Regions from separate parts of the Streptomyces sp. NPDC091387 genome, predicted to be linked through region 4. Evidence: riboswitches for the same ligand, from Rfam matches in the RefSeq annotation. Region 4 holds a riboswitch; each other region holds the start of a gene.
The links. A riboswitch is a leader RNA that binds a small molecule or an ion and turns the genes downstream of it on or off. The one in region 4 is predicted to bind cobalamin.

Region 1 (5,445 bases), on a different contig from region 4:
GCGCAGGGCGTCCAGGACCTCCTGCGGGTACTCCCGGTCCATGAAGTGGCTGCCGGCCGGCACGGCGATGAGGTCGGCCTCCTCCAGGCGGTCGAGTCCGTACGGGGTGCTGATGGTGAACCCGGCGTGGGTCTGCAGCACGGGGCCCTCGGCGGAGACCACGGCGAAGTCGTGCACCGGCAGGCCCTCCTCGCTGCGGTCGAGCCCGAACACCTCGCAGAGCACGCCGAGTTCGAAGGGGTGGACCTCGTCGAGGAGCAGCGCGGCGACATTCTTCAGCATCTCCCCAGTGTGGCAGGAATTCGATGTCTTATGACAGTCCTGCCACTGACGGATTCCGCCCCGCCGGACGACAGTAGAGGCATGAACACATTCCTGAACCTCCTGGGCATAACGGCTGTTATCGCTCTTGTCCTGCTCCCGGCGCTGATCGGGATCGCCCGCGAACTCCGCATCGACCGCGCGCTCCGGGAGGCGGAACGGAGCCGGAGAACCGCACCGCCGGAAACGGCGGACGCCGCGCGGCCGGTGAAGGCCGCACGGCGTCCGTACGTCAGGAGCTGGGCGAGGGTCTAGAACTCGTCGTCGAAGCCGACCGTGCCCTCGACCGCCACCTGGTACGCGGAGGGGCGGCGCTCGAAGAAGTTCGTCAGCTCCTGGACGCCCTGGAGCTCCATGAACGAGAACGGGTTCTGCGATCCATACACCGCGGGGAAGCCCAGCCGGGCGAGCCGCTGGTCGGCGACGCACTCCAGGTACTCGCGCATGGACTCGGTGTTCATGCCTGGCAGTCCCTCGCCGCACAGGTCGCGGCCGAACTGGAGCTCCGCCTCGACGGCCTCCTTCAGCATGTCGGTGACCTGCTGCTGGAGGGCGTCGTCGAAGAGCTCGGGCTCCTCCTTGCGGACGGTGTCCACGACCTCGAACGCGAAGCTCATGTGCATGGTCTCGTCACGGAAGACCCAGTTCGTCCCCGTGGCGAGGCCGTGCAGCAGGCCGCGCGAGCGGAACCAGTAGACGTACGCGAACGCGCCGTAGAAGAACAGCCCCTCGATGCACGCCGCGAAGCAGATCAGGTTCAGCAGGAAGCGGCGGCGGTCGGCCTGCGTCTCCAGCTGGTCCATCTTCTCGACGGAGTCCATCCACTTGAAGCAGAACTGCGCCTTCTCGCGGATCGAGGGGATCTCCTCGACCGCGTCGAACGCGGCCGCCCGGTCGTCCGGATCGGGCAGATAGGTGTCGAGCAGCGTCAGATAGAACTGGACGTGCACGGCCTCCTCGAAGAGCTGCCGCGACAGGTACAGCCGCGCCTCGGGGGAGTTGATGTGCTTGTACAGCGTCAGCACGAGGTTGTTGGAGACGATCGAGTCACCGGTCGCGAAGAACGCGACGAGCCGCCCGATCATGTGCTGCTCGCCCGGCGACAGCTTGGCGAGGTCGGAGACGTCGGAGTGGAGGTCGACCTCCTCCACCGTCCAGGTGTTCTTGATCGCGTCCCGGTAGCGCTCGTAGAAGTCCGGGTAGCGCATGGGCCGCAGGGTCAGTTCGAAGCCCGGGTCGAGCAGGTTCTTGTTCTCGGATGTGCTCATTACTGGCAGGCCTCGCAGGACTCGGGGTTTTCGAGGGAGCAGGCGATCGCGTCCGCGTCGGGCGCGGCCGCCTGCTGTACGGGAATGGGGGCGGTGGCCGCGGCCCGGCCGGACGCCGCACGGGCGATCCGGGTCGCCGGGCGCGAGCGCAGGTAGTACGTCGTCTTCAGCCCCTGCTTCCAGGCGTACGCGTACATCGAGGAGAGCTTGCCGATCGTCGGCGTCTCCAGGAACAGGTTCAGCGACTGGCTCTGGTCGAGGAACGGCGTACGGGCCGCCGCCATGTCGATCAGTCCGCGCTGCGGGATCTCCCACGCCGTGCGGTACAGCGCCCGCACGTCCTCGGGGATCCACGCGAAGCCCTGCACCGAGCCGCTCGCCTCGCGCAGCGCCTCACGGGTCCGCGCGTCCCACACGCCGAGCCTCTTCAGCTCGTCCACCAGGTACGCGTTGACCTGGAGGAACTCACCGCTGAGCGTCTCGCGCTTGAACAGGTTGGAGACCTGCGGCTCGATGCACTCGTACACGCCCGCGATGGAGGCGATCGTCGCCGTCGGCGCGATGGCGAGCAGCAGCGAGTTGCGCATCCCGCTCTTCGCGACCCGGGCGCGCAGCGCGTCCCAGCGCTCCGGCCAGTTCAGCTCGGTGTCGTAGTGGTCCGGGTGCAGCACCCCGCGGGCGGCCCGCGTCTCGGACCAGGCGGGCAGCGGGCCCGAGCGCTCGGCCAGCGCGCAGGAGGCCTCGTACGCGGCGAGCATGATCCGCTCGGAGATCTTCGTCGACAGGGCGCGTGCCTCGGGGGAGTCGAACGGCAGGCGCAGCTGGAAGAAGACGTCCTGGAGGCCCATCGCGCCCAGGCCCACCGGCCGCCAGCGGGCGTTGGAGCGGCCCGCCTGCTCGGTCGGGTAGAAGTTGATGTCGACGACCCGGTCGAGGAAGGTCACCGCGGTACGGACGGTGGCGTCCAGGCGCTCCCAGTCGATGGTGCCGTCGGCGACGAACGCGCCGAGGTTGACCGAACCCAGGTTGCAGACGGCCGTCTCGCCGTCGTCGGTGACCTCCAGGATCTCCGTGCACAGGTTCGACGAGTGCACGACGCGGCCCGGCTCCGCGGTCTGGTTCGCGGTCCGGTTGGAGGCGTCCTTGAACGTCATCCAGCCCTGGCCGGTCTGTGCGAGCGTCCGCATCATCCGGCCGTACAGCTCACGGGCCGGCATCGTCTTGCGGGCCAGTCCCTTGGCCTCGGCCGCCCGGTACGCGGCGTCGAACGCGTCGCCCCACAGGTCGACCAGTTCGGGCACGTCGGCCGGGGAGAACAGCGACCAGGTGCCGTCCGTGTCGACCCGGCGCATGAACTCGTCCGGGATCCAGTGCGCCAGGTTGAGGTTGTGCGTGCGCCGCTGGTCCTCACCCGTGTTGTCGCGCAGCTCCAGGAACTCCTCGATGTCCGCGTGCCAGGTCTCCAGGTAGACCGCGGCGGCGCCCTTGCGCCGGCCGCCCTGGTTCACCGCGGCGACGGAGGCGTCGAGCGTCTTGAGGAACGGGACGATGCCGTTGGAGTGCCCGTTGGTGCCCCGGATCAGTGAACCGCGGGCACGGATACGGGAGTAGGAGAGGCCGATGCCGCCCGCGTGCTTGGACAGCCGCGCCACCTGGTGGTAGCGGTCGTAGATCGAGTCCAGCTCGTCCAGCGGCGAGTCCAGCAGGTAGCAGGAGGACATCTGCGGGTGCCGGGTGCCGGAGTTGAAGAGCGTGGGGGAGGAGGGCAGGTAGTCCAGCCGGCTCATCAGCCGGTAGAGCGCGGCGACCTCGCCCAGGGCGCGCTCGGAGTTGTCCTCGGCGAGCCCGGCGGCGACGCGCAGCATGAAGTGCTGCGGGGTCTCGACGACCTGGCGGGTCAGCGGGTGGCGCAGCAGGTAGCGGCTGTGCAGGGTACGCAGCCCGAAGTAGCCGAAGCGGTCGTCGGCGCCGTCGGCGAGGGCCTGTTCCACCAGTGCGTCGAGGGCGGCCGCGTGGAGCGTCACGAACTCGGCGGTGCGGTCCGCGATCAGGCCCTCGCGGTGCCCGACGGCGACCGACGCGGAGAAGGACGTCGCGCCCTGCCCGGCCGCCTCGTCCGCGATGGAGCGGGTGAGGAGGCGGGCGGCGAGCCGGGAGTAGGCGGGGTCCTCGGAGATCAGGCCCGCGGCGGCCTCGGTGGCCAGCGAGCGCAGCTCGGCCTCGTCCGACCGGGCGTTGCGGCCGCGCAGTGCGGCGCCCGCGACGCGTCCGGGGTCGGTGTCGGGCAGATCCGCGGTGAGGGCGGTGAGGGTTCGCAGCAACGCGGTTCCCGGTCCGTCGCTCGTGGTTCCCGTTGATTCGGCCGCTGAAACCGGATCGGCTGGCGCGATGGTCACGTGGTGCTCTCCCTCGCTCGGCTCTGGGCCGGCGGAGGAACGGGGGCAGCCGGGCGGAGCCGGGCCCTGGGCGGGGCAGCACTCCGTGCGGCGTCCACCGGCCCATCCACGAGGCCCGGACGTCTGGGCGTCCGGTTCGGTCGAGCCGGACGCGCTGTCGGCAGGTCCTCGGACTCGGGGGTGCACAAAAGCACACCGAATACACCGTTGCGGGACAGTTCCGGATTCGCACCGGATTTCCCTGCGGCGACAGCGAGCACGAGCATACATGTGGGGGCCGCCGGTTGAGGCAGCCCCCACATGTTGTGTCGCGTGACCGATCAGGAGTCCGCCGGGAACTCCAGGCGGTACGTCAGCAGCGAGAGCCCCTCGATCGGATACCAGTCCCTTTCCGGGGTCCGGACGAAGCCGAGGCGCCCGTAGATCCTATGGGCCCCGTGCATGGCCGGCTGCGTCGACAGGACGATCCCGGTGACCCCCGCGGTGGCCCGTGCCCGGTCGGTGCAGGCCCGGACGAGCGCCTCGCCCGCCCCGGCCCCGCGGGCCTCGCGGGAGACCGCGAGCATCCGGAACTCGGCCTCGTCCGGCGCCGCGATATCGGCCCAGCGGTTGCCCGGCGGCGCGTAGGTGACCCCGCCGAGCACCCGTCCCCGTGCGTCCGCCGCGACGAGCACGTCGGCCTCCGCGGCCCGCCGGGCGACGTCCCGCAGCTGCACCAGATAGGGATCGTCGGCGCCGAAGTCCAGCAGCCCGTCCCCGAGATAGGCCTCTGCGGTGATCTCGCCGAGGACCGTGTGCTCGGCGGGCGCGACCGGCCTGATGGTGATGTCCATGCCCGGAAGTCTGCCGCACTCCGCGCGCCCGTTCGAGGGAGTTCCCGGGCCCCGGCGCCCGGCACGCGAACGGGCCGCCGCACCCCGGTGCGGGGGGTGCGGCGGCCCGTGGCGCGGCGGGTCAGTGACCGCCCGGCGCCCCGGCCGTGGCCGGCGGGAGCTCGGTCTTCACGCCCGGGTCGCCCGCGTCCGCGGTGTAGTCGTCGGGCGAGGTCTCGTCGACCCCGGCAGGCGCCTTCACGGCGTTCAGGACGAAGGTGAGGACGACGGTGACCACGAGGTTCAGCACGAACGCCGTCAGGCCGATGTAGCCGATCTCGCCGATGCCGGGGATCTCCTTGGAGGAACCGCCGAAGTGCGCCTGGGTGGGGCTGGCGACTCCGTAGGCGGCGGCGGTCCCGTAGATCATGCCGACCGCCCAGCCCGCGAGGAGGGCCCAGCGGTGGAACCACCGGGTGAACAGGCCGCCGACCAGGGCCGGCATCGTCTGGAGGATCCAGATCCCGCCGAGCAGCTGGAAGTTGATCGCGACCGTCTTGTCCATGGTGAGGACGAAGGCGAGCGCGCCGACCTTCACCAGCAGCGACACCAGCTTGGAGACCCTGGTCTCCTGCGCGGGGGTCGCGT
Region 2 (5,445 bases), on a different contig from region 4:
ACCTGAAGCGGCCCAGCCCCCGGCAGCCAACCACCAGCAGCTCGGCGTCGCGCGCCAGCCGGATCAGCCCCGGCACCGCCTCCTCGGGCAGCACCTCGAAGTCCACCCGCAATCCGCTGTGCCGCGCCTGGGCGCGGCTGCCGGCCCGAGCCAGAATCTCCTCCGCCGCCTGGAGCAGGCTCTTCGCGGCCCCGACCCCGCCGGTGCCCGGCACACGATGCGGGGCCATGGTCCAGGCATGGGCGATACGCAGTGGCACACCGCGCAGGACAGCCTCGTCGGCGGCCCAGTCGAGAGCTTCCTGGGCGTGGGCCGAGGCATCTACACCGACCACCACACTTCGTACGTTGGAACCGCTCATGGTTCGCTCCTCAGATATGCCGGGGCCCTTGCGAACCTGTGGCGCATGGGCCCGTGAACAGCCCCCTGTTCCGTTGTCCGGATGCCGGAGGCTCGCCCCCAGCATCCGGCCCACCCGTCGCCCAGGTCAGGGGTCAACCGGCCCCGTTCTGGGGACCATCGGCAATCCGTCGGCCTCACGGCGTGCTTCCAGCCCAGCAACAACTCAAGCGGATACGCGTCGCCGCCGGCCGGTCGTCAGCACCGTTCCCACTGCCACTGACAGGCGGGAGCATGTCCAGCTGCACCTGTCACTGAGGACAGAGCCGAGCGGAAGGGCGAGTTGGCCACTCGTCGGGGCATGCGGCCCTCGCCGCACGTGTCGCAACCGGGCGGCTCCCGGCGAACCGAAGCCGCTCCCCGCGGGGCTCTGACAACGTGCGGCGGCCGCGGGCCAGGGTGAGAGGCAGCACCTGGGCGGCACCGACCTTGGCGCAAGAACTGGCGAGCGCCGACGGCCCCTCGGCCCCGTCGCCTTCCTGGCACACCTCGGCGAAAACCGCCGCCGATCCCGGAATCGCCCGGCACGAGGACGACCCGGTACCGGTATCCGCGCAGGTCAGCGGACCCGTCCCCGGGGCTTCAAGGGCACCGGGGGCAACGCCGGAGCGGGGAGCGGTGCACCGTCATAGCCGCGTACGGTGCCGAACCGATCGCCGTTCATCCACTCCTCGCGGGCCCGCTCGATCTCGTCCTGGGTTCTGCCCACGAAGTTCCACCACATGAGGATCTCCTCCTCGAAGGGCTCACCGCCCACGAGCATCAGGCCGGCGTCGGATTCCGCGCGCAGCGGGAGTTCCGTGCGACCGCAGCCGAGGTAGAGCATCGAGCCGGGCAGGACGGGTACGCCGTCGACCTCGGCCTCGCCGGACATCGACAGCACCGCGTACTCGAAGTCGGGGTCGAGCGGGAGACGCGCCTCGGCGCCGCGGCTCAGCGCCAGGTCCGCGCCGACGATCGGGGTGTACGCGGTGCCGGGCGAGGTCGCGCCGTCGAGGTCGCCGAGGATCACGGTGGCGGTGAGGCCCGGGGCGGTGACCGTCGGCAGGCCGGAGTGGTGCTGGAAGTGCGGCTCGACGTCGCGGTGGGCGTCCGGCAGCGCGACCCAGAGCTGGGCGCCGTGCAGCAGCGCGGCGTGCGACCTGGGGCTCTCCTCGGAGTGGCTGATCGCCCGGCCCGAGGTCATCAGACCGAGTTCGTACGGGCGGATCGTGGCCAGGCTGCCGAGGCTGTCGCGGTGCAGGACCTCGCCCTCGTGCAGCCAGCTGACCGTCTGCAGGCCCATGTGGGGGTGGGGCGGCACCTGCATGCCGGGCTCGTCGGCGATGTCGTCGGGGCCGTAGTGATCGACGAAGGCCCATGCCCCGACCATGCGACGGCCCAGATTGGGCAGCAGCCTGCGCACTTCGGTGGACTCCCCGAGCTTCACGCGGCGCGGGGTGAGGAGTTCACGTACCGGTTCGGCGACGACGAAGCCGCGCCCTCCACAGACGGAGAGTGCTGCCTGCCGATCGAGATTGCTCATGGCGCTCAACCTATTCCCGCGGGGATCCGGGCGGGCGTCGCCCACGCCGAATATTTAGTGGAATGTTAAACCATCTCGATGCGTTGTGGCGATGCGACGCGTACGGGACCGGCCCGCGGCGAGCCTCGACCGAGGAGGACGAATGAGCGACACCTACTACGAGTTCGGTACCGCCGCCGAGCGGTGGGAGCGGGCGCAGTTCTTCTTCGAGTCGAAGGAGTACATGGTCGCGGCCCGGATTCTGGGCGGGCTCGTCGAGGAGGCGCCGGAGCAGGTCGCGGTGCGGTTGCTGCTGGCGAGGGCCTACTACCACTCGGCGCGGCTGGGCCGGGCCGAGACGGAGCTGCGCGCGGTGCTGGAGCTCGATCCCGTCGAGTACTACGCACGGCTGATGCTCGGCCGCACGCTGGAGCGGCAGGGGCACCCGACGGAGGCGGCCACGCACCTGCGGGTGGCCGCCGCACTGTCCGGGGACTTCACCCCGGCCGGCGGCGAGTAGCCGCAGGTCCCCCGGGGATCACCGGAGACATGCGAAACGTTCGGTACGGGCGGGCCTCGGCCGGAGGATATCCGGATGCGGCCCGCCTGTACCGCGTGATAGTCACCTGAACCATGACCGTCCTCAGCACCCCGCGCCTCCTGCTCCGTCCGATGAGCATCTTTGACGCCGAGCACGTGGTGGCGGGCCGGCCGCCGGACGGCGTCCGCTGGGCGGCCGGGTACCCCTCGCCCGGCGAGCGGGCGGCGGCCACGCGCTTGCTCAACACCTGTGCGGACACCGGGGATCCGAGCCCGTTCGGCTCGTACGAGATACGGCTCGGCGAGGACGGGCCGGTGATCGGAGGGCTGGGGTTCCACGGAGTACCCGACGAGGACGGGCACGTCGTGATCGGTTATGGACTCGTGCCGTCGGTCCGGGGTATGGGGTACGCCTCCGAGGCGCTCCGCGCGCTGCTGCGGTTCGCCCGTGCCCGGGGCGTCGCCTGCGTGCACGGGGACTCCGACCTCGACAACATCGCGTCCCAGCGCGTCATGACCGCCGCGGGCATGCGCCTCGTGAAGCAGGACTCCCAACTGAAGCACTACCGGGTGGACTGGAACGGGCCCGCCCAGGAGTGAGCCGGGGCCGGAGCACGGCGGAACCCGCAGGGATTCGCCCTGCGGGTTCCGCCGTGCTCCGGCCCGGACCGCGTGTCCGTGGCCGCGCGTTCGCGTCGGTCAGCCTGCGGCGGTGACGGCTCGCTTCGCCGTTCCGCTTCCGGCCTCGGCCGCCTCGGCCCTTGGCACGAGCAGCCGTTCGGTGAGGTAGCCGAAGACCAGCCCGAAGGTGGTCCAGAGCGTGAACTGAACCGCGAGCGTGGCCAGCCTGAACTGCCACAGCAGGGTGGCCGGGAAGTCCCTTCCCACCTCGTTGAACGCGGGCAGGAAGGCGTACGCGAGACCGATCAGCAGCACATAGCCGGCCGCTGCGGCGATCGTCGCGTTCCAGGCACCCAGGCGGGGGGCCAGCCGCCTGCCGAGGATGACCGCGGCGACGGCCAGCAACACGCTGAGGGCGACCATCAGGAAGAACAGCCCGGTGCGTTTGCCGATGGTGTCGGGGTTGCCGACGGCCGGCGGATTGGCCGGGTACTTCAGGAACGGCACGACGTACACGGTCAGCAGGGCCGCTGCCGCGATCAGCGCCGCCGTGGCCCGCGGGCCGAACCGGCCCATCCGGCCGAGCGCGTAGCAGAAGACGAGTGCGGCGATGCCGCCGATGGCCACCCCGAAGACGAGTACACCGGTGGCGAGGCCCGCGGTGGACTGCAGGGTGCGGCTGACGAGTTCCTCGCCGCCGTGCTCGTGGCTGTGCGCCTCCTCGAGGGCGATGGCCGCGTCCACGCGGGACTCGCCGAGGCAGTAGGCGACGATCATCGCGAGCGCGCCCGCGATGAGGCCCGCGAGCATGCCGCGGACCAGGATGGCTCTGACAGATATGGAGTTCATGAGGGATTCCCCTGGATCAGCCCGGTGGGTCAGTGGCAGGGGAAACCGAGCAGGTGACGGCCGTCGTGGACCCACTCGTGCACGCCCGCACCCGAGATGACGGAGGTGGCGCCCTGTTCGGCGCCGACGAAGTACAGCAGGATCAGCATGACGATGCCGAAGAAGACCGCCCACGGGGCGATGGCCTTGAGCGAGATGGGGGTGATGGCGGGTGCGCCGGTGGCGGGGGCAGCAGTCTGTGCCATGGCAGAACCTCCTGAGGGAACACGCGTCCCGATCGTGGTGCCTGAGACGAAGGTGCTGGGTCTGACTTCCCGCACAGGTACGGGTTCACAGTGGCGCGACCGTGCCGGATTCTCACCGGACTTCCGTCACACCCTCGTCATGTCGTCGCGACCATACCGCCTGGACGTGGGCGCCGCCATGGTGCCGTCCGCGGCACCGAGGGCCCGGATGTCATGGTGTGCTTGGCCAAGTGGCCACAGTTCAGGGAGTTGAGAGCGGTAGTGACGGTACGGGTGATGTTGATCTCACCGGCGATGAACGCCGCGCTGCGCGAGGCCCGGTTCGCCGGTGACGCACCGCTTGACGACTCCGGGCTCCGGCAGGCCGGAGCAGCCGCGGACGCGGTGCCGGCCGCGGACCGGTGTCTGCGGGGTCCGTCACTGCGCTGCGCCGGCACCGCGGACGCGCTCGGCCTCCGGGCCGGCGTCGAACACGCGCTCCGGGACTGGGAGATGGGCCGCTGGTCCGGCGCACGGCTCTCCGAGGTGAGTGCGCGGGAGCCGGAGGGGGTGGCGGCCTGGCTGGCGGATCCGTCAGCCGCTCCGCACGGGGGCGAGTCGCTGCTGGAGCTGTGCGCCCGAGTGGGCGCGTGGCTCGACGCACTCGACTCCCCCGACGGCAGTGACGGCGGCCGGGTGCTGGGGGTGGCCGAGCCTGCCGTGATCCGCGCCGCGGCAGTCCGTGCACTGGATCTCCCGCCGCAGGCCTTCTGGCGCCTCGACGTGGTCCCGCTGACGGTCACGGAGCTCAGCGGCAGGTCGGGGCGGTGGAACCTGCGCTGCGGCAGGCCGCTCGCACCGGAGCCGGCCAGCTGATGAACGTACCGGAGCAGCGCGGATTCGGTGCGTGCAAGAACTGTGGCCTGTACGGAGCCTTGACACGCTCTTGGTTCACTTCTTAAATCACGTAGTGAACTAAGGCCCCAACTCTCCCCCACGTGGCCGCCATGCCCCCACTTGTCATATGCATGGTTAGTCACTTTTCCTCCGTCCTGTACGGAAAGGAAATTCCATGAGTTCCCCCCACCTGACCAGGCGCCTCCTGGTCTCCGCACTGTCGGTGCTCGCCCTCGTCTCGGCCACCTCCGGCTTCGCCTCCGGCGCCCCGGCGGCGCCCGGCTCGGCGCAGGAATCGGGCACCACCCAGTCGTCCGCCGCCGCGTCCTTCACCGACGACTTCGACGGTGCCGCCGGTTCTGCCGTGGACGGCAGCAAGTGGCAGATCGAGACCGGTGACAACGTCGACAA
Region 3 (5,445 bases), on a different contig from region 4:
GGCCCGCCTCGCGCGGGTAGCCGTGTGCGGCCAGTTCGCGGGCGACCTGCATGTGCGAGCGGGCGGCCTCCAGGCTGATGACGTCGGCGTCGAGGTCGTCGATGGCCTGGACGATGTCCCCGAACTCGGCGTAGCACATGTGGGTGTGGACCTGGGTGTCCGGACGTACACCGCTGGTGGTGAGCCGGAAGGACTCGGTGGCCCATTCCAGGTACGCGGCGCGGTCCGCCGCCCGCAGGGGCAGCGTCTCGCGCAGTGCGGGCTCGTCGACCTGGATGACCGAAGTGCCTGCGCTCTCGAGGTCGTTGACCTCGTCGCGCAGTGCGAGGGCGACCTGTCGCGCGGTGTCCCCGAGGGGCTGGTCGTCGCGGACGAAGGACCAGGCGAGCATGGTGACGGGCCCGGTCAGCATCCCCTTGACGGGGCGGCCGGTGAGTGACTGGGCGTACGCGGTCCAGCGCACCGTCATCGGTTCGGGGCGGGAGATGTCGCCGGCGAGGACCGGCGGGCGGACGTAGCGGGTGCCGTAGGACTGGACCCAGCCGTGCTGGGTGGCGAGGTAGCCGGTGAGCTGTTCGGCGAAGTACTGCACCATGTCGTTGCGTTCGGGTTCGCCGTGTACCAGGACGTCGATGCCGGTCTTCTCCTGGAAGGAGATGACCTCGCCGATCTCGGCCCTGACCCGTTCCTCGTATCCGGCCGTGTCGATACGGCCCTTGCGCAGGTCGGCGCGGGCCGTGCGCAGCTCGTCGGTCTGCGGGAAAGAGCCGATGGTCGTCGTCGGCAGCAACGGCAGCCCGAGGTGGGCCCGTTGGGCGGCGGCCCGCTCGGCGTAGGGCTGGGAGCGGCGGCAGTCGGCGCCGGCTACGGCGGTAGTCCTGGCCCGTACGGCAGGGTCGGTGGTGATCGGGGAGTCGGCGCGGGAGGCGAGGTCGGCGCGGTTGGCGGAGATCTCGGCGGCGACGGCGCCGGTGCCCCGGGTGAGTCCCTTGGCCAGGGTGACGACCTCGGCGCACTTCTGCTCGGCGAAGGCGAGCCAGCGCAGGATCTGGGGGTCGATGTCCCGCTCGGGTGCCGTGTCGAGGGGGACGTGCAGGAGGGAACAGGAAGCGGCCACGTCGACGCTGTCGGCGAGGCCCAGGAGGGTGGCGAGGGTGGCGAGGGACTTCTCGTAGTCGTTGATCCAGATGTTGCGGCCGTTGACGACACCGGCGACGAGCCGCTTGCCGGGCAGTCCGCCGGCGGCGGCGAGGTCTTCGAGGTTGGCGGCGGCCGGGCCGGTGAAGTCCAGGGCGAGGCCCTCCACCGGGGCCTTCGCCAGGACGGGCAGGGCATCGCCGAGCCGGTCGAAGTAGGAGGCGACGAGCAGCTTGGGGCGGTCGGTGAGGCCGCCGAGGTCACGGTAGGTGCGGGCCGCCGCGTTCAGCTCGGCAGGGGAGCGGTCCTGGACGAGCGCGGGTTCGTCGAGCTGCACCCACTCCGCGCCCGCGGCACGCAGGTCGGCGAGCACCTCGGCGTAGACCGGCAGCAGCCTGTCCAGCAGGGTGAGCGGTTCGAAGCCGGCCGCTGCTCCGGGGGCGGGCTTGGCCAGCAGGAGGTAGGTGAGGGGGCCGACGAGTACCGGCCGGGCGGTGTGCCCGAGCGCGAGGGCTTCCTTGAGCTCGGTGACCTGCTTGGTGGAGTCGGCGGTGAAGACGGTGTCCGGGCCGAGTTCGGGGACGAGGTAGTGGTAGTTGGTGTCGAACCACTTGGTCATCTCCAGCGGCGCCACGTCCTGGGTGCCGCGGGCCATCGCGAAGTAGCCGTCGAGTGCGTCGGCGTCGACGGCCGCACGGTGGCGCTGGGGGACCGCACCGACCATGACGCTGGCGTCGAGGACGTGGTCGTAGTACGAGAAGTCGCCGGTGGGCACTTCGTGGACGCCGGCGTCCGCCAGCCGTTCCCAGTTGGAGCGGCGCAGGCCGGCCGTCGTCTCCCGGAGGGCGTCGGTGGTGACGCGGCCCTTCCAGTAGCCCTCGATGGCCTTCTTCAGTTCCCGGTTCGGGCCCTGGCGGGGGTAGCCGTACACGGTGGCTCGTGCTGCCGCGGCTGCGGGCTTGGGTGTCACGGAAATCTCCTTCGCGAGATGACTCCTGAACATCCCGGGACGGGACACGGACGCGAAGGGATGACGTACCGGACGGACCTCGCGCACGCCTTCGGCGCGGACTTGCGTCTGGTATGTACGCCGACCCGCCCACGAGGTCACCGGGATATCCGCACACGAGGGGTCGCGTGCGGGCAACGGGCAGGTCTTCGGACTCGCGGGCACATCTGCCGGGGGCAGACTCCTACTGGCCGTCGCTTCCCAGATCCGACCGGATCCAGTGCGTATGACGGCGGTCGTTCCCACTCACCGCTGCGGGGCAGTCCCGGAATTCCACCGGGTTCCCTCTTACGACGCACCTGCCTGGCGGACAGGGCGAACCAACTGCACCTGCCAGCCTAGACGGTCGTCCACTGCCCAGGCACCGCTGTTCACATTCCGGAACGTGAAACGGGACCCCGGCCCCACGTTCTCGGTGAGCGTGATCCGCGCTCCTGTGGGACGAATGTATTGCCCAACCTGGAGCAGGCCGTGCACCGTCGGGGCCGGGCGGCGGACGGGTACGGACGGGGACGGACCGGCCGGGGTAACCGGCCAGGAGCGCGCGACCGTTCACCGCGGTAACCATCCGTTACCGCGCCGGCCATGCATCAGCGCCGGTCACCCGGGTACCCGCACCGGGCACGACGCCTATGGGAGGAAGCGAGAACACCGTGAACGACCTTCACCCGAAAGACCCCGGAACGAGTGGGGACCCGATTCCGCGGGACCCGCCCGATCAGCAGGCCACGGCCGACGAGGACCCCTTGGACGTGGTCGGCGGCTCGATGCGGCCGACGGCCGACGAGCACCCGGACCTGGAGATTCCCGATACGGACGAGGCAGGTACCGGCCGGCGCGGCGCTCCGCCCGCAGCCCCTCGCCATGCCGACCACCCCGTGCCCGACGAACCGTCCGGCTGACCCGGCTCCCCGAAGGCACGCGCCGGACGAAAGCGCTCTTCACCCTTGTGCCGACGGCGGAGGCCGCGGGCGTGGATCATAGGCGTATGACCCGCGTGGGGAGCGCCCCGTCGCTGTCCTCCCCGGCCCGGTTCGGCCGGGCCGGGGAGCATGGTGCGACGACGTCATGGAAGGCGAGGCCCGCTGATGAGTACCGGTGCGGTGAGGGTGCGCCACGCACGTCCCGCCGATCTCCCGCACATCGCCCGGCTGGTGGCCGAGCACGCCCGGTACGAGCAGGCCGAGCCGCCGCCCGCGGACCTGGCCGGGCGTCTGGAGTCACTGCTCTTCGGCACCGCGGCTCCGCGACTGCGTTGTTTCGTCGCGGAACGGGACGACGCAGGGATCATCGGTTACGCCACCTGCGCCCCCGAACTGTCCACCTGGGACGGCGCGGAATACCTCTCCATGGACTGCCTCTTCCTGCGGGACGGCCACCGCGGTCAGCGGGTCGGCCCGTTGCTGGTGGAAGCCGTCCGGGGCGAGGCGCGCGTCCTGGGGCTCAGCCAGATCCAGTGGCAGACCCCTTCGTGGAACGCGGACGCGATCAGGTTCTACGACCGGCTGGGCGCCCGCGCCAAGGAGAAGCGGCGTTTCTTCCTGTCCGCGGACTGAACCCGCTGCCGCCGCCCGCCTGCCGCTGTTTCGGTATCGGTGACCCCGTCGGTGTCCCCTGCGCCGCTGCTCGTTCGTCGTGAGGGTGAGAGCCCGCTGATTCCGGAGGCCGTGATGCAGTACGCCCTGATGATCTACACCGAGCCCGGCCGGGAGGAGACGCTGTCGGAGGAGGAACGCGAGACGGCGTACGCCGAGTATCTGGCGCTGGCCGACGATCCGCGGTGCGTCGGCGCCGGGCAGCTGCAGTCCGCCGAGACGGCGACGAGCGTGCGCGTGGTCGGCGGCCGGACGCTGATGACCGACGGCCCGTTCGCGGACACCAAGGAGGTACTCGGGGGCTTCTGCCTGATCGAGGCGGCTGATCTGGACGAAGCGATCGAGCTGGCGTCGCGCGTCCCGGCCGCCCGGCTCGGCGGCGCCGTCGAGATCAGGCCGGTGGTACGGCGCTGAACGTGCTGGAGGAGGTCTTCCGGGACGAGTGGGGCCGGGTGCTGGCGTCACTCGTCGGGTACCTCGGCGACTTCGACAGGGCGGAGGACGCCGCGCAGGAGGCGTTCGCCGTCGCGGCACGGAACTGGCCCGCCTCGGGCGTACCCGCCAACCCGGGCGCGTGGCTGGTGACGACGGCGCGCCACCGGGCGATCGACCGGATCCGCCGGGAACACACCCTTGCCGAGAAGATCCACCTGCTGCCCGCACCCGAGGCCGTCATGGACGAGTTCGACGACACCGTGATCAAGGACGAACGACTTGAGCTGATCTTCACCTGCTGCCACCCCGCCCTGCCGCTGGAGGGACAGGTGGCACTGACCCTGCGCGCCCTCGGCGGCCTGGAGACCGCTGAGATCGCACGGGCCTTCCTCGTCTCAGAGGAGACCATGAAGCGGCGCCTGACACGCGCCAAGAACAAGATCAGGGCGACCGGGATCCCGTTCGCGGTTCCCGGCGTGCAACTGCTGCCGGAACGCATCGACGCGGTACTCGCGGTCATCTACCTGATCTGCAACGAGGGCTACCGCGACCGGGTCGACCTCGGCGCCGAGGCCGTCCGTCTGGGACGGGTGCTCGTGGCGCTCATGCCGCACGAGCCGGAGGCGCACGGGCTGCTCGCACTGATGATGATCCACGGCGCCCGGCGGCGGGCCAGGTTCTCCGGCGAGGACCTCGTGCTGCTGGGCGATCAGGACCGGTCGCTGTGGGACACCCGGCGGATTGCCGAGGGACGGGTGGTGCTCGACCAGGCACTCGCGCTGGGCGGGCGCGGCGCCTACGTCGTCCAGGCCCTGATCGCGTCCATGCAGACGCGGGAGCGGATCGACTGGCCCCGGGTCGCCGCGTTGTACCGGCGGCTGGTCGAACTCACCGGCTCCCCGGTGGTCGAGCTCAACCACGCGGTGGCGGTCTGCCAGGCCGGCGACCCCGCCGCGGCGCTGCGCACCGTCGACGGTCTCGACCTGGACGGGTACCTCTACTTCCACTCGACCCGCGGCGAGTTGTTGCGGCGTCTCGGGCGTGACGCCGAGGCCCGGGACGCGTACCGGCGGGCGCTCGAACTGGCCACCTCGACCCCCGAGCGACGGTTCCTGACCAGACGGATCAAAGAATTCTGACCCGGGCTGTCCCCTGGGCGGGTGCTCGTTCGTCGCTTCGGTAGGAGGACATACCAGCGGTCAGGCCCACGGCGGTTCGTGGCGGCCGCGCGCCGGGGCCCGCGTACGGGCGGGCCCCGCCGTGGGTGCC
Region 4 (5,445 bases):
CGACCTCGGTCACGGCGTCCGGCGCCCAGTGCGCGTCCTCCATCGCCTGGACCAGGGCCCGTGCCTGCTCCTCGACCTCGTCGGCGGTGGTGCGGGTGGCCGCCGACTCGTCGAGGCCTAGTGCCTCGCGCAGGCCGGGCAGGGACGTGGTGCCACCCCAGATCTGGCGGGCGCGCAGGATCGCCAGGACCAGGTTGACGCGGGCGGCGCCGTCGGGCGCGCCGCCCAGGACGTGCAGGCCGTCGCGGATCTGCGCGTCCTTGATCTCACAGAGCCAGCCGTCGAGATGCATGATGAACTCGTCGAAGCCCTCGTCCTGCGGGCGGTCTTCGAGCCCCAGGTCGTGGTCGAGCTTCGCGGCCTGGATCAGGGTCCAGATCTGGGCCCTGATCGCCGGGAGCTTCGCCGGGTCCATCGCCGCGATCTGGGCGTGCTCGTCGAGGAGTTGCTCCAGCCGGGCGATGTCGCCGTAGCTCTCGGCGCGGGCCATCGGCGGTACGAGGTGGTCCACGAGCGTGGCGTGGACGCGGCGTTTGGCCTGGGTTCCCTCGCCCGGGTCGTTGACCAGGAACGGGTAGACCAGGGGGAGATCGCCCAGAGCCGCGTCGGGGCCGCACGCGGCGGACAGGCCGGCGTTCTTCCCCGGCAGCCATTCCAGGTTGCCGTGCTTGCCGAGGTGGACCATCGCGTCGGCGCCGAAGCCGTTGTCGTCGGCGGAGGCGGCGATCCAGCGGTAGGCCGCCAGGTAGTGGTGCGAGGGCGGCAGGTCGGGGTCGTGGTAGATGGCGATCGGGTTCTCACCGAAGCCGCGCGGCGGCTGGATGAGGATGAGCAGATTGCCCCGGCGCAGGGCGGCCAGGACGATGTCGCCCTCGGGGTTGCGCGAGCGGTCCAGGAACATCTCGCCCGGAGCCGGGCCCCAGTGCTGCTCGACGGCCTCGCGGAGTTCGGCCGGCAGCGTCGCGTACCAGCGGCGGTAGTCGGCCGCCGGGATACGGACCGGGTTGCGGGCCAGCTGCTCCTCCGTGAGCCACTCCTGGTCGTGGCCGCCGGCCTCGATCAGCGCGTAGATCAGCTCGTCACCGTCGCCGGAGGCGAGGCCCGGCACCTCCTCGTCACCGAAGTCGTAGCCCTCGGTACGGAGCCGGCGCAGCAGGGCGACGGCGCTCGCGGGGGTGTCGAGCCCGACCGCGTTGCCGATCCGGGAGTGCTTGGTCGGGTACGCGGACAGCACGAGCGCGAGGCGCTTCTCGGCGTTCGGGATGTGGCGGAGCCGGGCGTGGCGTACGGCGATCCCGGCGACCCGGGCGGCGCGCTCGGGGTCGGCGACGTACGCCGGGAGGCCGTCCTCGTCGATCTCCTTGAACGAGAACGGGACGGTGATCAGGCGGCCGTCGAACTCGGGGACCGCGATCTGGCTCGCGGCGTCCAGCGGCGAGACGCCCTCGTCGTTGTCCTCCCAGTCGGTCCGCGAACTGGTGAGGCAGAGCGCCTGGAGGATGGGCACGTCGAGGCCGGTGAGGGCCCCGGCGTCCCAGGACTCGTCGTCACCGCCGGCCGACGCCTCCGCGGGCCGGGTGCCGCCCGCCGCGAGCACGGTGGTCACGATCGCGTCGGCGTCCCGCAGCGCGTCGACGAGCTCGGTCTCGGGCGTGCGCAGTGAGGCGACGAACAGCGGCAGGGCGCGGGCGCCCGTGTCCTCGACGGCACGGCACAGGGTCTCGATGAACGCGGTGTTGCCGCTCATGTGGTGGGCGCGGTAGTAGAGCACCGCGATGGTGGGGCCGTCCGTCGCACGGGGGGTGCGCTCCAGCGGGCCCCAGGAGGGCGCGGGGGCGGGCGGTTCGAAGCCGTGGCCGGTGAGCAGCACGGTGTCGGACAGGAAGCGGGCGAGCTGCTCCAGGTTGGCGGGGCCGCCGTGCGCCAGGTAGGCGTGGGCCTCCGCGGCGATGCCGATGGGGACGGTGGAGGCGGCCATCAGCTGGGCGTCGGGGGCCTGTTCCCCGGTGAGGACGACGACCGGGCGTCCGGTGGCGAGGACGTGGTCGAGGCCGTCCTGCCAGGCACGGACGCCGCCGAGGAGACGTACGACGACCAGTTCGGTGCCCTCCAGAAGCTGCGGAAGGTCCTGGAGCGGGAGCCGGGAGGGGTTCGCGTAGCGGTAGGTGACCGGGCCGTTGGCTGCCCTGGCGCTGAGCAGGTCGGTGTCGGACGTCGACAGGAGCAGGATCATGCGGCGTCTGGCCTTCCTCGGGGTATCCACGCCCCGGGCGGTGTCGGAATGGGACTCCCCTGCCCGGCCGGAGCCGGGTGGACGGGGAAGGGAGTTCCTGACTCACCCGGTCGGTGCGACCGGATTCACAGTGGCGGGACCGCGCCGGAATCGCACCGGGCTTCCTCCCCTGTCGCCGTCTGTGGCGACGACGGGCCGGACAGCCCGTCGCTAGGCATAGTAAGGGGCACCTATCAACTGGGGCTCATACGGATCTGATGAGATGGTCGGTATGCTCGCCGCCATGCCCCCACCTGCCATCCTTCCCGCGCGCACAGGAGACGCTTCTCCCCGTGCCCGTGGCGACGCCTGCCCCGGGACGCTGCGGCTGCACCGGGCGGACGACGGTGCGCTGGCCCGCGTCCGGATCCCCGGTGGCGTGCTGAGCGCGGCGCAGGCCGATGTGCTGGGGGAGTTGGCGGAGCGGCTGGGCGACGGTGAGTTGCATCTCACTTCGCGCGGCAACGTGCAGCTGCGCGGCCTGGGCCCGGACTGCGGCGGCGAACTGGCCTCCGGGATGGCCGAGTCGGGGCTGCTGCCCTCCGAGCGCCACGAGCGCGTCCGCAACATCGTGGCGTCCCCGCTCTCCGGTCTCGACGGCCGGGGCGAGCGGGACGTCCGGCCGTGGCTGTCCGCGGTGGACGAGCTGCTGTGCGCGAGTGACGCGGCGGCCGGTCTGTCGGGGCGGTTCCTGTTCGCCCTCGACGACGGACGCGGCGACGTGGACGCGCTGGGCGCCGACGTGACCCTGCTGGCGCGGAGCGACGGCGGGGCGACTCTGCGGGTCGGCTCCGCGGAGAGCGCGGTACGGATACCCGGCGCACGGGCGCCGCGGGCCGCCCTGATCGCCGCAGAGGCCTTCCTCGACGCCGCGGCCGGCTCCGGTGCCTGGCGGGTGGCGGATCTGCCCGGGGGCGGCGAGCCGCTCCTCGACGAGATTGTACGGCGGCTGCGGCAGGCCGGAATCAGCTCCGGACCCACCGCCGTCCCCGCCCGCCCGGAGAAATCCGCGCCCCCTGATCCCGGCATCGTGACCGGCCCGCACGGCACCGTCGCGCTGTCCGTCGGCGTGCCCCTCGGGCGTATCGGCGCCCACCAGTGGCAGGCGCTGACCGGCACCGCCAGGCACCGCGGGAACGGCGAACTGCGGCTGACCCCGTGGCGCGGCGTCGTCGTACCCGGGCTGGAACGGGGGCGGGCCGCGGCGGCGCTGGACCGGCTGGGGGCCGCCGGACTGGTCATCGGGCCCCACTCCCCCTGGACCGGGGTGGGTGCCTGCATCGGGCGTCCCGGCTGCGCCAGGTCCCTGGCCGATGTGCGGGCCGAGGCCGCTGCGACCGTGGGACCCCCCGGCGCACTCCCGGTGTACTGGTCGGGGTGCGAACGCCGCTGCGGTCATCCGCGCGGCGAGTGGGTCGACGTCGTCGCCACCCCGGACGGCTACCGGGTCCGCACGGTGCGCGGCGAGGAGCGGGGCTCCCCGCTGTCCGTCCCCGCCGGTCCCCCGGCGCTCGCGGCCGCCGTGACGGCGGCCCGGGGCACCGTCGGCTGACACCGGCCCGCCCCGCACCGCGACACCGCGGCACCTGTACGTTCCACGCCCGGGGCCCTTCCCCGCCCCATGCCCCATGGCCCCTTCCCCGCCCGATGAAGAGAGCGACAGCACTGTGCACCAGTACGAGAAGGACGGACCGGCCATCTATCGCCAGTCCTTCGCCACGATCCGCGCGGAGGCGGACCTGTCCGGCCTGCCCGCCGATGTGAGCCAGGTCGCGGTCCGGATGATCCATGCCTGCGGCATGGTCGACCTCGTACGCGACCTCGCCTTCAGCCCGGACGTGGTGGCCCGTGCCCGCGAGGCGCTGCGGGCGGGCGCCCCCATCCTGTGCGACGTGGCCATGGTCGCCAGCGGTGTCACCCGCAAGCGGCTGCCCGCGGACAACGAGGTGGTGTGCACCCTGTCCGACCCGTCGGTGCCCGCTCTCGCGGCGGAACTCGGCACCACCCGCAGCGCGGCCGCCCTGGAGCTGTGGCGCGACCGGCTGGACGGTGCGGTCGTCGCCGTCGGCAACGCGCCCACCGCCCTGTTCCGGCTGCTCGAACTCATCGAGGAGGGCGCACCGCGCCCCGCCGCCGTCATCGGGGTCCCGGTCGGTTTCATCGGCGCCGCCGAGTCCAAGGACGCCCTGGCCGCGCACCCGTCCGGCCTCGACCACCTGATCGTGCGCGGCCGGCGCGGCGGCAGCGCCATGGCGGCCGCCGCCCTCAACGCCATCGCCAGCGAGGAGGAGTAAGCGTGAGCGAGCAGAGGAACGGCCGGCTGTACGGGGTCGGGCTCGGCCCCGGCGATCCGGCCCTGATGACCGTACGCGCCGTGGCCGTCATCGCCGAAGCGGATGTCGTCGCCTATCACAGCGCCCGGCACGGACGGTCCATCGCCCGGTCGATCGCGGCCGCGCACATCCGCGCCGACCACATCGAGGAGGCCCTGGTCTACCCCGTCACGACGGAGACCACGGACCACCCGGGCGGCTACCGGGGTGCGATGGAGGACTTCTACACCGAGGCGGCGGCCCGCCTGGCGGTGCACCTGGACGCGGGGCGCACGGTCGCGGTGCTCGCCGAGGGCGACCCGCTCTTCTACGGCTCGTACATGCACATGCACAAGCGCCTCGCCGACCGCTACCCGACCGAGGTGATCCCCGGAGTCACCTCGGTCAGCGCCGCGGCCGCCCGGCTCGGCACCCCGCTCGCCGAGGGCGAGGAGGTACTGACGATCCTGCCCGGCACCCTGCCGGAGGAGGAGCTCACCGCCCGGCTCGCCGCCACCGACGCCGCGGTGGTGATGAAGCTGGGCCGCACCTTCCCCGCCGTCCGCCGCGCCTTCGAGGCGTCGGGGCGGCTGCCGGAGGCCCACTACGTGGAACGCGCCACGATGGCCGGGGAGCGCACGGGCGAGCTGGCCGGGATCGACGCCGACTCCGTGCCGTACTTCGCGGTCGCGGTCCTGCCCAGCAGGATCGACGCCCCCCGCCCGGAACGCACCCCGGGCGGCGGTGAGGTCGCCGTGGTCGGCACCGGACCCGCCGGACCGCTGTGGCTCACGCCCGAGACCCGCGGGGTGCTGGCCGCCGCCGACGACGTGGTCGGCTACACCACCTATCTGGAGCGGG

Region 1: another riboswitch for cobalamin. It lies ahead of ACIQM0_RS05690 (ribonucleoside-diphosphate reductase subunit alpha); the one in region 4 lies ahead of cobN (cobaltochelatase subunit CobN).
Region 2: another riboswitch for cobalamin. It lies ahead of ACIQM0_RS37570 (CbtB-domain containing protein); the one in region 4 lies ahead of cobN (cobaltochelatase subunit CobN).
Region 3: another riboswitch for cobalamin. It lies ahead of metE (5-methyltetrahydropteroyltriglutamate--homocysteine S-methyltransferase); the one in region 4 lies ahead of cobN (cobaltochelatase subunit CobN).

Annotation. Positions count from the first base shown of each region.
Region 1 covers NZ_JBIVTZ010000002.1:305,068-310,512, forward strand. Annotated here, with positions in the region: gene ACIQM0_RS05675 (helix-turn-helix domain-containing protein) at 1-282, opposite strand, end outside; gene ACIQM0_RS05680 (hypothetical protein) at 364-576, shown strand; gene ACIQM0_RS05685 (ribonucleotide-diphosphate reductase subunit beta) at 573-1,589, opposite strand; gene ACIQM0_RS05690 (ribonucleoside-diphosphate reductase subunit alpha) at 1,589-3,985, opposite strand; cobalamin riboswitch at 4,127-4,264, opposite strand; gene ACIQM0_RS05695 (GNAT family N-acetyltransferase) at 4,306-4,818, opposite strand; gene mctP (monocarboxylate uptake permease MctP) at 4,940-5,445, opposite strand, start outside.
Region 2 covers NZ_JBIVTZ010000032.1:64-5,508, reverse strand. Annotated here, with positions in the region: gene ACIQM0_RS37595 (universal stress protein) at 1-361, opposite strand, end outside; gene ACIQM0_RS37590 (pirin family protein) at 959-1,924, opposite strand; gene ACIQM0_RS37585 (tetratricopeptide repeat protein) at 2,067-2,423, shown strand; gene ACIQM0_RS37580 (GNAT family N-acetyltransferase) at 2,537-3,043, shown strand; gene ACIQM0_RS37575 (CbtA family protein) at 3,143-3,913, opposite strand; gene ACIQM0_RS37570 (CbtB-domain containing protein) at 3,943-4,158, opposite strand; adenosylcobalamin (AdoCbl) riboswitch at 4,204-4,297, opposite strand; gene ACIQM0_RS37565 (histidine phosphatase family protein) at 4,435-5,013, shown strand; partial or broken gene ACIQM0_RS37560 (glycoside hydrolase family 16 protein) at 5,210-5,445, shown strand, end outside.
Region 3 covers NZ_JBIVTZ010000006.1:21,965-27,409, forward strand. Annotated here, with positions in the region: gene metE (5-methyltetrahydropteroyltriglutamate--homocysteine S-methyltransferase) at 1-2,107, opposite strand, end outside; cobalamin riboswitch at 2,269-2,486, opposite strand; gene ACIQM0_RS13920 (hypothetical protein) at 2,800-3,048, shown strand; gene ACIQM0_RS13925 (GNAT family N-acetyltransferase) at 3,235-3,702, shown strand; gene ACIQM0_RS13930 (YciI family protein) at 3,817-4,155, shown strand; gene ACIQM0_RS13935 (RNA polymerase sigma factor) at 4,158-5,315, shown strand.
Region 4 covers NZ_JBIVTZ010000015.1:25,571-31,015, forward strand. Annotated here, with positions in the region: gene cobN (cobaltochelatase subunit CobN) at 1-2,233, opposite strand, end outside; cobalamin riboswitch at 2,305-2,457, opposite strand; gene cobG (precorrin-3B synthase) at 2,505-3,824, shown strand; gene ACIQM0_RS28450 (precorrin-8X methylmutase) at 3,940-4,566, shown strand; gene ACIQM0_RS28455 (precorrin-2 C(20)-methyltransferase) at 4,569-5,445, shown strand, end outside.